Regions from separate parts of the Actinoallomurus vinaceus genome, predicted to be linked through region 3. Evidence: predicted binding sites of a transcription regulator. Region 3 holds the regulator's gene; each other region holds the start of a gene.
The links. The regulator LexA, encoded in region 3, represses DNA repair genes until DNA is damaged. The targets are predictions, from matches to a motif close to TCGAACANNTGTTCGA.
Positions count from the first base shown of each region.

Region 1: ABEA24_RS31520 (DUF6504 family protein) is a predicted target of LexA. The motif match lies at 2,167-2,182, and genes of this name have one in related genera.
Region 2: ABEA24_RS14645 (SAV_6107 family HEPN domain-containing protein) is a predicted target of LexA. The motif match lies at 3,016-3,031, and genes of this name have one in related genera.

Region 1 covers NZ_BAABHK010000010.1:112,039-117,169, reverse strand. The annotation lists gene ABEA24_RS31540 (alpha/beta hydrolase) at 1-393, opposite strand, end outside; gene ABEA24_RS31535 (DUF397 domain-containing protein) at 500-610, opposite strand; gene ABEA24_RS31530 (helix-turn-helix domain-containing protein) at 638-1,483, opposite strand; gene ABEA24_RS31525 (hypothetical protein) at 1,847-2,122, shown strand; gene ABEA24_RS31520 (DUF6504 family protein) at 2,302-2,577, shown strand; gene ABEA24_RS31515 (LLM class F420-dependent oxidoreductase) at 2,581-3,606, opposite strand; cobalamin riboswitch at 3,717-3,886, shown strand; gene ABEA24_RS31510 (putative cobaltochelatase) at 3,924-5,131, shown strand, end outside.
Region 2 covers NZ_BAABHK010000003.1:781,116-786,246, reverse strand. The annotation lists gene metF (methylenetetrahydrofolate reductase [NAD(P)H]) at 1-158, shown strand, start outside; gene ABEA24_RS14665 (GNAT family N-acetyltransferase) at 110-697, opposite strand; gene ABEA24_RS14660 (hypothetical protein) at 703-1,029, opposite strand; gene ABEA24_RS14655 (hypothetical protein) at 1,026-2,045, opposite strand; gene ABEA24_RS14650 (YbaK/EbsC family protein) at 2,443-2,907, opposite strand; gene ABEA24_RS14645 (SAV_6107 family HEPN domain-containing protein) at 3,252-3,635, shown strand; gene bldD (transcriptional regulator BldD) at 4,465-4,959, opposite strand.
Region 3 covers NZ_BAABHK010000006.1:26,559-31,689, forward strand. The annotation lists gene leuS (leucine--tRNA ligase) at 1-1,982, shown strand, start outside; gene lexA (transcriptional repressor LexA) at 2,030-2,734, opposite strand; gene nrdR (transcriptional regulator NrdR) at 3,361-3,825, shown strand; gene ABEA24_RS21760 (vitamin B12-dependent ribonucleotide reductase) at 3,898-5,131, shown strand, end outside.

The DNA.
Region 1 (5,131 bases), on a different contig from region 3:
GTCGACCCACGGCACGATCTCCTCGCACAGGTACGAGTGGTAGCGCCCGGTGCCGGGGGAGTCGAGGAACTGGCTGCCGCCGACCGCCGTCCAGGCGTCGACGTAGACCACGATCAGCGGCGGCGCCTCGCCGCGCGCGAAGACCTGGTCGGCCAGTTCCGGGAAGGGCTGTCGCCAGGGCGGACGGTTCCGCCACATCGGCAGTGAGCCGGTGTAGCCCTGGATCACATAGACCACCGGGTAGCGGCGGTCCGGCTCGTCGTCGTACCCCGGCGGGACGTACACCCACAGCGGCCGCCGGTGCGGGTCGCCGAGGGGGTTGTCGCGCAGCAGATCGCTGGTGAAGTCGTGTTCGTCGATGCGTCCGGCGAGCTCGGCCGACCACGGCAGCATGGGATCTCCTTTGATCAACTTCCGCTACCGGCGACACTAACCCGGCGCAAGCCCGCGCGGGACCGCGGGAGCGAACTCCCGCGGTCGGCTGGGCATGAGATATGTGTCAGTCGTCGTCGGAGCCGTCGATCACGGCGAGCTCGACGCAGTCGGCGTTGTTGGAACTACGGCTGCTCTTGCGCCAGCCGACGTCGGTGAGATCGGGGTGGCCACTCATCCCCTGCTCTCCTTCCTGGTGCTGAAATCACCCCCGTGGGTACGGGGACGCATTCTTGAACTCGTCCGCCGCTGCCGCGATGAACTCGGCTGACTCGTCGGGTGGCAGCGCAGCGGCCCGCAGATGGTCGAACCAGGTCGTGTGACGGCGGACGTCCTTCTCCTTCTCGAGGAAGATGTTCCCGGCAGGACAGTCGATGTAGACGACGTCCAGGTCGGTCGGGTCGGGGAAGCCGATGATCGTGAAGGCCCCGTCGACGCCGGGGTGGGCGCCACGCGCGAACGGCAGTACCTGGATGGTGACGCCGGGCAGCTCGCCGGCCTCGAGCAGCCGCATCAGCTGGGCCCGCATCACGGTGATGCCGCCGATCGGCCGGCGCAGGACCGCCTCGTCGATCACGGTCCACAGCTCCAGGCGGCCGGACTCCTGCAGCATGGCCTGGCGGCGGGTGCGCAGCGCGATGCGCCGGTCGACGTTCTCGGGCGTCTCGCCGGGCCGGCCGGCCTTGATCAGTGCGCGGGCGTACTCCTCGGTCTGCAGGAGACCGGGCACCAGGTGGGTCTGGAACGTTCGAATGGATGCAGCGGAGGCCTCGAGGCCGATGTAGGTGTCCAGACCCGCGGACGTGGACAGCACCGCTTCGTACTCGGTCCACCAGCCGCGCTGCTGGGCGTCCTTGGCGAGCCCGAGGAGCTGGTCGCGCTGGGAGCCCTCGGGCAGCCCGTAGAGGTCGAGCATGTCCCGTACGTCGCGGATGCGCGCCACCGACTTGCCGGTCTCGATGCGGCTGACGCGCGACATCGAGCACTCCAGGTGCTTCGCGACGTCTTCGATCATGAGACCCGCGGTTTCGCGGAGCCTGCGCAGTTCCATTCCCAGGCGGCGGCGTCGAACGGTTGGACTACGGCCATCGGACATGGGGCACCTCCATGGCGAGCGTCCTGCGGGTATGGCAAGGAGAAGAAGGAGCGATGGTGGGCCGCGGTGGACGAGGCCGAAACCTTCGGCCGGACCGCGGAAGGGCCGTTGAACTGTGCACGGGTGATGCCGAATCCGTCTGATCTATTTGTCCGAAAATACTTGCACGTCAAAGTGGGGGAGGACATCCTGACAGGGAAGGTCACTCACCGTTGCCATCTGGGCACCTTTTGCCACCGGATGGCACCTTACCTGTTCAACGCCCCAGGGCGTACCCCTTCCTGCCGTATCGTCCAAGCGCGAGAGGGGTGGCATCCCATGGCCGCCACTGCGGATTCCCTGTCCGGGCCGCGGCGCCGCCACCTGGAAGCGCTCGCCCGCGAGGTCGAGGCGCGCGGTCTGCACGGCGTGCTGATCGGAACCGACGAGCCCATGCTGCGCGTGGTCGACCCGGCCGGCGGGCGGAGCGTGATGGTCCTCGCCATGCCGACGTCCCGGATCGCCTGGTCGTACCTGTGGGGCCGGGCCGGCCAGGCGGACGCCGCCGACCCCGCGCGTGCCGCCGAGGCGATCGCGCGCTCCCTCGGCCGCTGAGTCGCGGCGGCCGTCTGCCGATCGGCACTTTACAAATCCCACTACCGAACGTATGTTCGAACCCATCGCCTGCCTTCCCCCAGGCTCACTCTCTGTCACCGATCCGGAAGGTGGGCGGCCCGCGTGGGCGGAGCGAGCAAAGGGTTCGCGGGGCGTGGAGACGTGCCGGGCGGCGGCCGATGAGCCGGGTGTACGGCGACCCGGTCGAGGTCTGGCTCAGCGACGGCAGGCCTTCGCGCTTCGTCTGGCGCGGCCGGCTCTACACCGTGCTGCGGGTCCTGGACCGCTGGGTCACCACCCGCGACTGGTGGCACGAGCGGCACCCTGAGGCCCCGGAGGGCGCCGAGCGCGAGTTCTGGCGCGTCGAGGCCACCCCGGACCGGGCGATCGGCGTGTACGAGCTGCGTCACGACCAGGCGACCGGCACGTGGATGCTCTCCCGTGCCTGGAGCTAGATCTCAGGACACGAGGTCGCGGACGGCCTTCAGGGTCGGTTCGTCCTTCACTCCGGCGATGAGGAGCGTGGTCACGGGGGAGTCCTGCCACAGCCGGAGGCGTTCCTTGATGCGGCCGATCGGGCCGAGCAGGGAGATGGAGTCGGCCAGCTCGTCCGGCACCGCCTTGATCGCCTCGTCGCGCCGGCCCGACAGGAACAGCTCCTGTACGCGTACCGCCTCCTCGGCGTAGCCCAGCCGCCCGATCAGGTCGAGGTGGAAGTTGCGGTCCTTGGCGCCCATCCCGCCGATGTAGAACGCCAGCGGGATCTTGGCGAACTCCAGCGCGGTCGCCAGGTCGTCCGTCACGATCGTCGTCACGGTCGCGGCGATGTCGAACCCCTCCCGGCGGCCCGCCAGCGACGCGCCGAACACCGCCTCGATCTGGGTCGGATCGACGAAGAGCGGCAGCCAGCCGTCCGCGAGCTCGGTGGCGAGGGCGATGTTCTTCGGCCCCTCCGCGCCGAGGTAGACCGGGATCCGCGGGCGCACCGGATGGACGATCGACTTGAGCGGCTTGCCGAGGCCCGTGACGCGGCCGGGACCATACGCCGACGGCGGCAGCGGCAGCGGGTAGTGGGGACCGGGGGAGGTCACCGGCTCCTCGCGCCGCCAGACGTCCCGCATGATCCGCACGTACTCGCGCGTGCGCTCCAGTGGCCGGGCGAACGGCACGCCGTACCAGCCCTCGACGACCTGGGGACCGGACGCGCCGATCCCGAGCGTGAGCCGGCCGCCGGACAGCGCGTCGAGCGTCAGCGCGTGCATGGCGGTCGCGGCGGGGGTGCGGGCGGACATCTGGACCACCGCCGTGCCCAGCTTGATGCGCGACGTCCGGGCGCCGTACCAGGCGAGCGTGGTGAACGCGTCGGAGCCGTACGCCTCCGCGGTGTAGACGTACTCGTAGCCGAGTCGCTCGGCGGCCAGTACGATCTCGGTCGCGTCTTCCGGATCCCGCTGCCAGTAGCCGACGTTGATGCCGAGCCTCATCCGCGCCTCCCAAAAACTAGAACGCGTTCTATTTAAGCAGATCGGCGTCGATCCGGCACGGGCTGGAGGCCGTGCGCCGGACCTGCGGTGTCGCGGGTCAGGCCGGATATGTCATGCTGTCTTCCGGCGGTACGCGGAGGAACCCGGTGCGAATCCGGGGCTGTCGCGCAACTGTGACCGGGGAGTTCTTCCTCAACAAAGGCCACGGCGTGAGTCGGAAGGCTGAGGGCGGGCGGCGATCCGGGAGCCAGGAGACTCCGGCCGCCGATGCCAGACCACCTACGGGCGCGTTAACCCGAGGAAAGGACGACCACCGGGTGAACACCTATCCGTTCTCCGCCATCACGGGGCTGGACGACCTCAAGCTCGCCCTCCTGATCAACGCGGTCTCCCCGGCCGTCGGCGGCGTGCTGGTCCGTGGCGAGAAGGGCACCGCCAAGTCCACCATCGTGCGCGGCCTCGCCGCGCTGCTGCCGGACGTCGCGGTCGTGGCGGACTGTCGGTTCTCCTGCGACCCGCAGGCGCCGGACCCGCAGTGCCCCGACGGGCCGCACGGCTACGACGACGGCACGCTGGTCCGGCCGGCGCGGCTCGTGGAGCTGCCGATCGGCGCCGCGGAGGACCGCCTCACCGGCTCCCTCGACCTCGAACGCGCCCTGACGGAGGGCGTCCAGGCGTACCAGCCCGGCCTGCTGGCCGACGCCCACCGCGGCGTCCTGTACGTCGACGAGGTGAACCTGCTCCACGACCACCTCGTCGACCTGCTCCTCGACGCCGCCGCGATGGGGCACTCGTACGTCGAGCGGGAGGGCGTGTCCATCCGGCACGCCTCCCGGTTCCTGCTGGTCGGCACGATGAACCCCGAAGAGGGCGAGCTGCGGCCGCAGCTGCTCGACCGGTTCGGCCTGACGGTGGAGGTGGCCGCCACCCGCGACCCGGAGGAGCGGGCGGAGGTCGTCCGGCGACGCCTGGCCTACGAGGCCGATCCCGCGGCGTTCGCGCTCGGCTGGGCGCGGGCCGAGGCCGAGCTGGCCTGGCGCATCGGGCAGGCCCGCGCCAGGCTCCCCGAGGTCGTGCTGCCGGACGGCGCGCTACGCCAGATCACGGCGGTGTGCGCCGCGTTCGAGGTGGACGGGCTGCGGGCCGACATCGTGATGGCCCGCGCCGCGATGGCCCTCGCCGCCTGGCACGACCGGACGGTCGTCACCGCCGCCGACGTTCGCCTCGCCGCCCGGCTCGCCCTCCCGCACCGGCGCCGCCGCGACCCCTTCGACGCGCCGGGCCTGGACGAGGAGAAGCTCGACGACGTCCTCGAGAACACCGGCGACTACGACTCCGACGACGCCCCCGGCTCGTCCGTTCCGGACGTGCCCCGCCCGCGCGGGGGCAGCGAGCCGGACCCCGGCCCCGCCCCCGACACCGGCCCCGACCCGGACGTCACGGTCGACTGGGACGCCCGGCGCAAGCCCGGCGACGAGGACCCCGACGACGATGACGACGGCCCCGACGGCCCCGGACCGGGCGG
Region 2 (5,131 bases), on a different contig from region 3:
GCCGGCTCGGCATCGAGCAGGCCGCGGAGCTGTGCCGGACGCTGCTGGACGAGGGCGCACCCGGCATCCACTTCATCACGTTCAACAAGTCGACCGCGACGCGCGAGGTCTACGACCGCCTGGAGGTCAGCGGGAGGCGCGCGCCCATCACCGCGTAGAGCGGTCCGCCCCCGGGGAACCGGAAGCCGGTGAGCAGGTCCGTCATGCCGAGCGAGCGGTAGAGGTTGCGGGCGGGCGTCTGGGCGTCGAGCGTGGACAGCACGACCGTGCGCTCCGGGCGCTCGGCGCACAGCGTGGTGATCAGTCTCCGGCCGAGCCCCTGGCCCTGGCTGTCCGGGTGGACGTGCAGCTCGGCGACCTCGTACGCGTCGCCCATCCATTCCCGCGCGTGCGCCGCGCCACCGGTCTGGGTCAGCGCCGCGAAGACGACGTCGTGCCACCACTGGCCGGACTCGCCGTGGAAGCCGTACACGAAGCCGGCCACGTCGCGCCGGCGCCCGGCGACGAACGCGCGGAAGCCGGGGTAGGCCGCGTGGCGTTCCATGATGGTGCGCCGGCCCGGCATCTGCTCGGCCGGCGGCTCCATCGCCGCCGCATAGGTCGCCAGCATGGCGTCGAGCCGCCGGAAGAACGTCCGCTTGTCGATCTCCCGTATCTGCGGCGCGGTCTCCCGCCGGGATCCGAAGGCTGATCTCACGTGGCTCACTTTGGTATGTAAGGCGGGACTTTCGACAGTGCGCCGTAAATGTCCCACAGAATCTGCGCCGCCGCCTTCTTCAGCTGACCGCGCTCCGTCTCGAGCTGCTGCTGCCACGTCCGTGCGGCCGGACCGACCCAGGCTTCGCCGGCCGTACGGACCGGCGGATCCAGCGCGGCCTCCAGCGTGTGCGCGCTCGCGTAGGCGCGTTCGTAGGCGGCGTACAGCTCGGCGTACTCCGGGTTGGGCCGCTGGGCGGGACTGCCCGGCGGGCCGGTCGGCGGCTCCGTCGGCGGGCGGAGAGTGCCCGGAGAGGGCGGATAGGCGGTCATGCGTGCCTCCCGGCCTCGACGTCGGTCGTATGGGCGGTCGTGACGTGATCGGTGGCGTTGGCCGCGGCTTGGGCGTCGGCGGCCGCATGGTGGGCGTCGGCCGGGTGGACGGCCGCGGTGTGACCGGTGGTGGCGTGGGCGGTCGTGGCGTGGCCGGCGAGGCGCTGCAGCGCCGTCGAGCCCGGGCAGGCCGCCAAGGCCCGGTGCACGGTCTCGGAGTGGCGGGCGTAGAGCTCGGCCGCCGCCTCGGGGTCTGTCGCGGCCGCGCGGACCATCGCCTCATGCGGCGGGCGCGGAGTGGGGAACCGGTGCCCCGGCGGGATCGCGGCCAGGTGCGTCAGCCCGATGTGGCCGAGAGCGACCTTCGCGCGCCGGTCGAGCCCGGAGTGCTCCAGCACGTGGACGACGTCGTCGTGCACGCCCTTCCGCGACGCCTCGTCGAGGAGCTCGCGGAGCCACTTCTCGTCCATCCGCAGATGGTGGCTCGCCAGGCCCAGCGACTCCCGGACGGCGGCCAGACGCGCCTCGTGGCCGAGCGCGGCGGCGATCAGGTCGGCGCTGCCGGCCGGGCCGAGACGGGAGTAGAGCCCCTTGGCGTAGTCGGGGTCGTCGGCGTCGGCTGACAGTCGCTTCCAGACGTCGGCTGGGATCGGACGGTGGGCGCCGAGCGCCGCGTGGATCGCGGCCCCGTCGGCGGCCCCCGCTCGGGTCGCGGCGTGCGCGTCGGGGAAGTGGCCGACGGCGTGTCCCGCACCGGCCGGTGTCGTACGGCCCGGACGGCCGCCGAGCCGGCCCACGCCGACCCGGGGCATGTTCGCGGCGCCCTTGCTCAGATGCGCGATGGCGTAGGCCCGTCGCCGGCCGAGCATCCCCGGCTGGGCGCGGACCCAGCTCTCGACGGCCGCGGCCTGGCGGAGGCCGGTGCGCGGGACGCTCGGGGGCAGCGCGGCGTTCGTGCGCAACCAGGCGGTGATGGCGTTCGAGGCGCTCGTCATCTGCTGGATCAGCTCAGCCATCGCGGCCGTGTCGAGGCCGACGAAATCCTTGTCTCGCGCCGCACTGGCACGTAGACCGTCCTGTCCAGCCATAGGGCACCAGCTCCGAAGAGTGCGCTCGAGCCTCCGGTGACCGTTGTATCACCGCCTGTCGGCCGTTGTCCCCGGCGACGCGGGCCCGATGCCGTGACGGACCGTCCGGCTCCGGTCACCCGAGCGGGCTGAGCGGCGTCGGTCTGTGTGCCGCCGATTGGGCAGGTGGGCTGCGCGACATCCGCCGTGTCGTGGTCGGGCGGGTGGTCTATGCGGCATCGGCCGGCGTGCCGTCGGCGGGCAGGTGGGCTGCGCGGGCTCGGCGCGCCGTCGGTCGGGTGGGTGGGCTGCGTCACACCCGCCGTGCCGTGGCCGGGCGGGTGGGCTATGCGACGTCGGCCGGTGTGCCGCCGGTCAGGCGGAGCAGTTCGTCGTACGAGGTGGGGAAGACGGTGTGGGGATGTCCGGCGGCGGCCCAGACGACGTCGTACTTGGCCAGCCATTCGTCGACGAGCGTACGGATCGGCTCAGGGTGGCCGAGGGGCGCGACGCCTCCGATGGGCTGCCCGGTCGCCGCCCGGACGAACTCGGGGTCCGCCCGCTTGATCCGGGCGACGCCGATCCGCTCGGCGAGCCCGGTGGTGTCCACCCGGTGCGCTCCACTGGTCAGCACGAGCAGCGGCTCGCCGTCGGCGGCGAAGATCAGGCTGTTCGCGATGGCGCCGACGTCGCAGCCGAGCTGAGCCGCGGCGGTGGCGGCCGTCGGGGCGGCCTCCGGAAGCTCGCGGACCTGCCCGGTGGCGCCCAGTTCGCGCAGGCGGGCGGCGACGTTTTCGACGTTGGGGTGCATGGCAGCACCCTACGGCCAGGCGTGAGGTAAGAGGTTCCGAACTGCGAAGACACATCTATTCGAACACGTTGACGAATGGGGCGGCGGACGCTTTACTGAAGTACATGCTCGAACCTGTGTTCGAGTACGGCGCGGGACTCGCGGCCCGCGCCGAGGGGATCGTCTCTCGCGGGCAGCGCATGCCGGGCGGGATGCGACGGCCGGGCGGGGCGAGGGGAAGCGCTTCGCCCGGCCCCCCTGGGCCCTCGGGCCCGCCGAGCGGAAGGAGGCATGTCATGTCCGCAAGGTCGTCAACTGCCGCCCCCCTTCGTCCTACGCCACCGCGCAGGCCCGCCGCATCGGCGATGTCACTCCTCCAGACGGCCCGGCGCGGCCTGATCGAGGCCGCGGAGTCGGCCGCCCCCGCGCTGCGCTATGTCGCGGCGCACCTGGCGGCGTTGCGCGCGGCCGCCGCCGTACTCGCCGAGCGCGCCGATCCCGGATCGCGCACCCGTGGTAGACCGCGCAGCGTCTGGGTGCTGCTCCCCGAGGCCGAGCCCGCGCTGCGTGAGTGGGCGGCGTTCTTCGCCGCCGGCGCCGACAAGCGCGCAGCGGCGGAGGCCGGCCTGCCGCGCGCGGTCACCGCGGACGAGGCCGATGAGCTCCTGCGCGACGCGGAGATCTTCGTGTCACTCGTCGAAACGACCCTCGGCGTCCCGGGCCAGCCCATGCTGCCCGCTGCCGGCTGAAGCCCCTCTGGGGACCGGCTCTTCACCGGAGCACGGTTCGTGCCCGCGGGTCCCGTCGTGGACCTCCCCCCGAAGCGACGGGACCCGCGCGGCCGCTCACCATTTCCACGGTCCGCCGGGTGGCACCCGGCCCGCGGCGCGCTGCCCTCGGTGATCCGGCACAGGCCGTGGCCGGCGATCCGCGGGTCGGTGGTCCCTGAATCACGCCGTCCCGTGGCGAGGGACAAGTCCCTCCTGGTGGGATGGCGCACTGGCGGAGGCCGGTGTCGTCGACGTCCCGGCGCAGGCCGACGGCGAGGACGCGGTCGAGCAGCGGATCCTCGTGGCGGTCGGTCCCCCCGTGCCGGATCCGGCCTCGACGCCGATGAGGTGAAGGCCCGGCTCGCAGCCGGGCGCCGGCCTCGTAGGGCGCGATGAACGCCGGCGATCGCATACGTGCGGCTGCCGACGGCGAGCGGCGGTTCGGTACGCGCGCCGGTGCGGGTGGCCGCTGCACGCATTCTCGGCCGAAAGGGTCCGGGTCGCGTGGCGTTCGGTATGCGCGCAGGGCTGGTGCGGGTGGCTGCTGCGCGCATGCTCGGCTGAGAGGGGCCGGGTCGCGCGGCTGTCGATGCCGAGCGGCGGCTCGGTACGGGCGCAGGGCTGGTGCGGGTGGCTGCTGCGCGCAGGCTCGGCCGAGAGAGGCCGGGCCGTGCGGCGGCGCGATCTGCGACGTGGCGGACCGCGCGCGGGCATGAAGAAACCCGTCCGGTGGCATGCCGGACGGGCTCCGTCACGACGCATCGATCATGCGGCGACCCGTGGGGGCCGCACGATCACAATTTATGGATCAGAACGCCTCGACAGCGCGGCGTGCCTCAGGATCGAGGACGCCCCAGCCGATGAGCTCCTCGGTGAGCTCCGTCGGTGACTTGTCGTAGATCACCGCCAGCGAACGCAGATCCTCCTGCCGGATGGACAGGACCTTTCCGTTGTAGTCGCCCCGCTGGCTCTGGATCGTCGCGGCGTAACGGGCGAGTGGACCGGCCTTGTCCTTCGGAAGCTGCTGGAGTCGCTCGAGATCGATCACGAGCTTCGGCGTCGGGCCGAGCGGGCTCGGCGCGGCTCCGCCGGGGAGCAACTCGGACACCGGCACGCCGTAGAACTCGGCGAGCTCGGCCAGCTTCTGAACGGTGACGGCGCGGTCGCCCCGCTCGTACGAACCCACGACGACGGCCTTCCAGCGGCCACGTGATTTCTCCTCCACACCGTGCAGGGACAGGCCCTGCTGGGTACGGATGGCGCGAAGTCTCGCGCCGAGAGCCTTAGCGTATTCAGACGGCATCGCGGCCCCCAGGCTCACTTTCTCGTCGTCGATAGTGGCCCCGGGAGGAGACCCCGGACGGGAAACCCCGCCGCCCCGAGACGGGTGTGCCGTACGGCGCACTCTCAGCCGGCCGGGGGGCCGACTGCCCGAGGGGTCCATCTCCTGGGATGGTTACGGACAGTGACGGTAA
Region 3 (5,131 bases):
ACTGGTGCCCCAAGGACCAGACGGTGCTGGCCAACGAGCAGGTGGTCAACGGGCACTGCGAGCGGTGCGGCGCCGTGGTCGAGAAGCGCGTCCTGACCCAGTGGTACTTCAAGATCACCGAGTACGCCGACCGGCTGCTGACCGACATGGCGGATCTGGAGTGGCCCGAGCGGGTGCTGCTGATGCAGCGCAACTGGATCGGCCGCTCCGAGGGCGCCGACGTGGCGTTCCAGATCGAGGGGCGCGCGGAGCCGGTCACCGTCTACACGACCCGGCCGGACACCCTGTACGGCGCGACGTTCTTCGTCGTCGCCGCCGACGCCGCGCTGGCCGACGAGATCTGCGCGCCGGAGCAGCGCGCCGAGTTCGAGGCCTACCGCGACGCCGTACGGCGTGAGTCGGAGATCGAGCGGCTGTCCGCCGACCGGGAGAAGACCGGCGTCTTCCTGGGCCGCTACGCGATCAACCCGGTGAACGGCGAGCGCATCCCCGTGTGGGCCTCCGACTACGTCCTGGCGGAGTACGGCCACGGCGCGATCATGGCGGTGCCCGCCCACGACCAGCGCGACCTGGACTTCGCCCGCAGGTTCGGCCTGCCGGTCCGTGTCGTCGTCCAGACGGGGGAGTCGGACCCGGCCGAGACCGGGGTCGCCACCCCGGGCGAGGGCGAGCTGACCAACTCCGGTCCGCTGGACGGCCTGACCAAGTCCGCCGCCATCCCGCGAATCGTCGAGGTCCTCGAGGAGAAGGGCCTGGGCAAGGCCTCCGTCAACTACCGGCTGCGCGACTGGCTGATCTCCCGGCAGCGGTTCTGGGGCACCCCGATCCCGATCATCCACTGCGAGTCGTGCGGCGAGGTCCCGGTCCCGGACGAGCAGCTGCCCGTGCGCCTGCCGGACGACCTGCGCGGCGCCGACCTGGCGCCGAAGGGCGTGTCGCCGCTGGCGGCCGCCGAGAACTGGGTGAACGTCACCTGCCCCAAGTGCGGCGGCGCGGCCAAGCGCGACACCGACACGATGGACACCTTCGTCGACTCGTCCTGGTACTTCCTGCGGTACTGCTCCCCCGGGTACGAGGACGGCCCGTTCGACGTCGAGCAGGTCCGCCGGTGGATGCCGGCCGACCAGTACACCGGAGGCGTCGAGCACGCCATCCTGCACCTGCTGTACGCGCGGTTCTTCACCAAGGTGCTGTACGACATGGGGATGGTCGACTTCACCGAGCCGTTCAAGCGGCTGGTCAACCAGGGCCAGGTCATCCTGAACAGCAAGGCGATGTCGAAGTCGACCGGCAACCTGGTCGACCTGGGCGAGCAGATCGCCGAGTACGGCGTCGACGCCGTACGCCTGACGATGCTCTTCTCGGGGCCGCCGGAGGACGACATCGACTGGGCCGACGTGTCCCCGTCCGGTTCGGTGAAGTTCCTGGCCCGGGTCTTCCGCGTGGCCGCCGACGTGACGTCCGCGCCGGGGGCCGACCCCGCCACGGGCGACGTCGAGCTGCGCAAGGCGACGCACCGGACGATCGACGAGGTCACCCGGCTGGTCGAGGCGCACCGCTACAACGTGGCGATCGCGCGGATGATGGAGCTGACGTCCGCCGCGCGCAAGGCCATCGACACGGGCGCCGGGGCCGGTGACCCGGCGGTGCGGGAGGCGGCCGAGACCCTGGCGGTCATGCTGTCGCTGGTCACGCCGTACACCGCCGATGAGATGTGGGAGCGGCTGGGCCGTACGGCTCCGGTGGCCAAGGCGGGCTGGCCGACGGCCGAGCCGGCGCTGCTGGTCCAGGAGTCGGTCACCTGTGTCGTACAGGTCGCGGGCAAGGTCCGCGACCGTCTGGAGGTGTCTCCGGACATCGCCGAGGGCGACCTGGAGCGGCTGGCCCTGGACTCGGAGAAGATCCGGGCGGCACTGGGCGACCGGGGCGTCCGCAAGGTCATCGTGCGCGCTCCGAAGATCGTGAACATCGTGCCCGCCTGACGGGCGGATCCACCCGGGTCGGTGCGACGTCGCCGACCCGGGTGGGATCACATCTTGCGCAGGACCGCCACCACGCGGCCGAGGATCGTGGCGTCGTCGCCGGGGATGGGGTCGTACGCCGGGTTGTGCGGCATCAGCCAGACCTTGTCGTCGCGCCGCTTGAGCGTCTTGACGGTGGCCTCGCCGTCGATCATCGCGGCCACGATGTCGCCGTTCTCCGCGACGGGCTGCTGACGCACGACGACCCAGTCGCCGTCGGCGATGGCGGCCTCGATCATCGAGTCACCGGTGACGTTCAGCAGGAAGTGCGTGCCCTCGCCGACGAGCTGTCTCGGCAGCGCGAAGACGTCCTCGACGGCCTCCTCGGCGAGGATCGGGCCACCGGCGGCGATGCGGCCGACGAGCGGGACGTACGCGGGGGCGGGGCGCGCCGGGGCCTCCTGGCCGTTGGTGATCTCGTACGCCTCGTGGTCGGACTCGGTGGCGACCGCCGAGGATCCGGGCATGCGGACGACCACCGCGCGCGGCCGGTTCGGGTCGCGCAGCAGGAAGCCCTTGCGCTGCAGTGTCCGGAGCTGGTGGGAGACGCTCGAGGTGCTGGTCAGCCCGACGGCCTCGCCGATCTCGCGCATCGACGGCGGGTAGCCGCGCCGCTGGACCGAGTCCCTGATCACCTCCAGCACCTTGCGTTGGCGGACGGTCAGTCCGCTCTCGTCGCCTGGGCCGTCCGGCATTTCCCGAACCTTGCTCATGGTGTCTCCGATGGATGTCTTCTGCGGTGACGTGCGGCCGCCGGTATTTCACTCCCGTAGAGCGACGTTATCGCTTCTCCGGGAAATGATCAAACAGGTGTTCGAAAAATGTGGAATTTTACGGTCCGGGCTATGTCGTCTTTAGTTCGTACATGCGTTCGATAATAATTCCTTGCCGCGCGTTGGTGAAGGGCGGGTGTGATCGCCGGGCGCCGTCCTATGGCCGGCGCTCGGAAGGGGGTGGCCGCCGTCGTGCTCCCGGGCGGGGCATGGCAGGCTTGGGGTTCGGGGATGCGCCCGCGCGAGAACGCCGGCGCAATGTGATCCACTTCACCGTTTCGGCTGTCGGCGGCGTCGCCGCAGGTCAATGAGGTGAGGCGTGCCCTGGCGGCGGATCGCCGCGCCGGGCGGAGGGCGCGACACGCCGGTAGAGGCGGTGGATCCCCTCGTGGGCGGCCTCTTCGCGCCGGGTGCCTCAAGCGGGTTGCGATGCCCTCGGTCGGGCTCTACGGTTGGACCACAACATCTAGTAGTTACATGGATGTAGTTCACCATAGGTTGTGGTTACAAGGTGAGGTTCGCGTGGTGAGCGCGTGACCCGCTGTCAGGGGGAGGAGTCCGGAGGCATGCACTGCCCGTTCTGCCGACACACCGACAGCAGAGTCATCGACAGCCGCGTCACCGACGACGGAGCCGCCATCCGGCGCCGTCGTTCGTGCCCGGAGTGCGGTCGTCGCTTCACCACCCAGGAGACGGTGCTCATGATGGTCGCCAAGCGCAGCGGCGTCACCGAGCCGTTCTCCCGGGACAAGATCATCGCCGGAGTGCGCCGGGCGTGTCAGGGCCGTCCCGTCAACGAGGACGCCCTCGCCATGCTCGGCCAGCGGGTCGAGGAGGCGATCCGGGCGACGGGGAACGCCGAGATCCCCTCGCACCAGATCGGGCTGGCGATCCTCGGTCCGCTCCGCGAACTCGACGAGGTCGCGTACCTGCGATTCGCCTCCGTCTACCGGGGGTTCGAGACGCTCGACGACTTCGCCAAGGAAATCGAATCGCTGCGCGTGGCGAACGGCGGCGACGCCCGGTCGTAGGGCGGCGCCCGCGCCGCGGGCTGTACGGGTAATCCTGGAGGTGGGCCTGGTGTGCCCGAGAAGGGGGATGTCATGACAGAGACGGTGAGCGGCTCAGCCCGACGGGGTAAGGCGAGCCGCAAGGGCGTGAAGATGGAGCGCATCTTCACGCGGCCGGGCGTCCACCCGTATGACGACGTCAAGTGGGAGCGGCGTGACGTCGTCATGACCAACTGGCGCGACGGGTCGGTGAACTTCGAGCAGAAGGGCGTCGAGTTCCCCACGTCCTGGTCGGTCAACGCGGTCAACATCGTCACGTCGAAGTACTTCCGCGGCGCCGTGGGCACCCCGCAGCGCGAGTGGAGCCTCAAGCAGCTGGTCGACCGGGTCGTCGGGGTCTACACCGAGACCGGCATCAAGAACGGCTACTTCGCCTCCGACGAGGACGCCGAGATCTTCGACCACGAGCTGAAGCACGCCCTGGTCAACCAGGTGTTCAGCTTCAACTCGCCGGTCTGGTTCAACGTCGGCACGGCCTCCCCGCAGCAGGTCAGCGCCTGCTTCATCCTGTCCGTGGACGACACGATGGAGTCGATCCTGGACTGGTACAAGGAAGAGGGTGTGATCTTCAAGGGCGGCTCCGGGTCGGGTGTGAACCTCTCCCGCATCCGCTCCAGCAAGGAGCTGCTGTCCTCCGGCGGCACCGCGAGCGGCCCGGTGTCGTTCATGCGCGGCGCCGACGCCTCCGCGGGCACCATCAAGTCCGGTGGCGCGACCCGCCGCGCGGCGAAGATGGTCGTTCTGGACGTGGACCACCCCGACGTCGAGGAGTTCATCGAGACCAAGGCGCGCGAAGAGGACAAGATCCGCGCCCTGCGCGACGCCGGCTTCGACATGGACCTCGGCGGCAAGGACATCGTCAGCGTCCAGTACCAGAATGCCAACAACTCCGTCCGTGTCTCCGACGAGTTCATGCGCGCGGTCGAGTCGGGCGACTCTTTCGGCCTGCGCGCCCGCCGTACGGGCGAGGCCATCGAGCAGATCGACGCCAAGGGCCTGTTCCGCAAGCTCGCCCAGGCGGCCTGGGCGTGCGCGGACCCGGGCATCCAGTACGACGACACGATCAACGACTGGCACACCAACCCCGAGACCGGGCGCATCACGGCCAGCAACCCGTGCTCGGAGTACATGAGCCTGGACAACTCGTCCTGCAACCTGGCCAGCATCAACCTGCTGAAGTTCCTGGGCGAGGACAACACCTTCGACGTCGCGCGGTTCGTGAAGCTCTGCGAGCTGATCATCACCGCGATGGACATCTCCATCACGT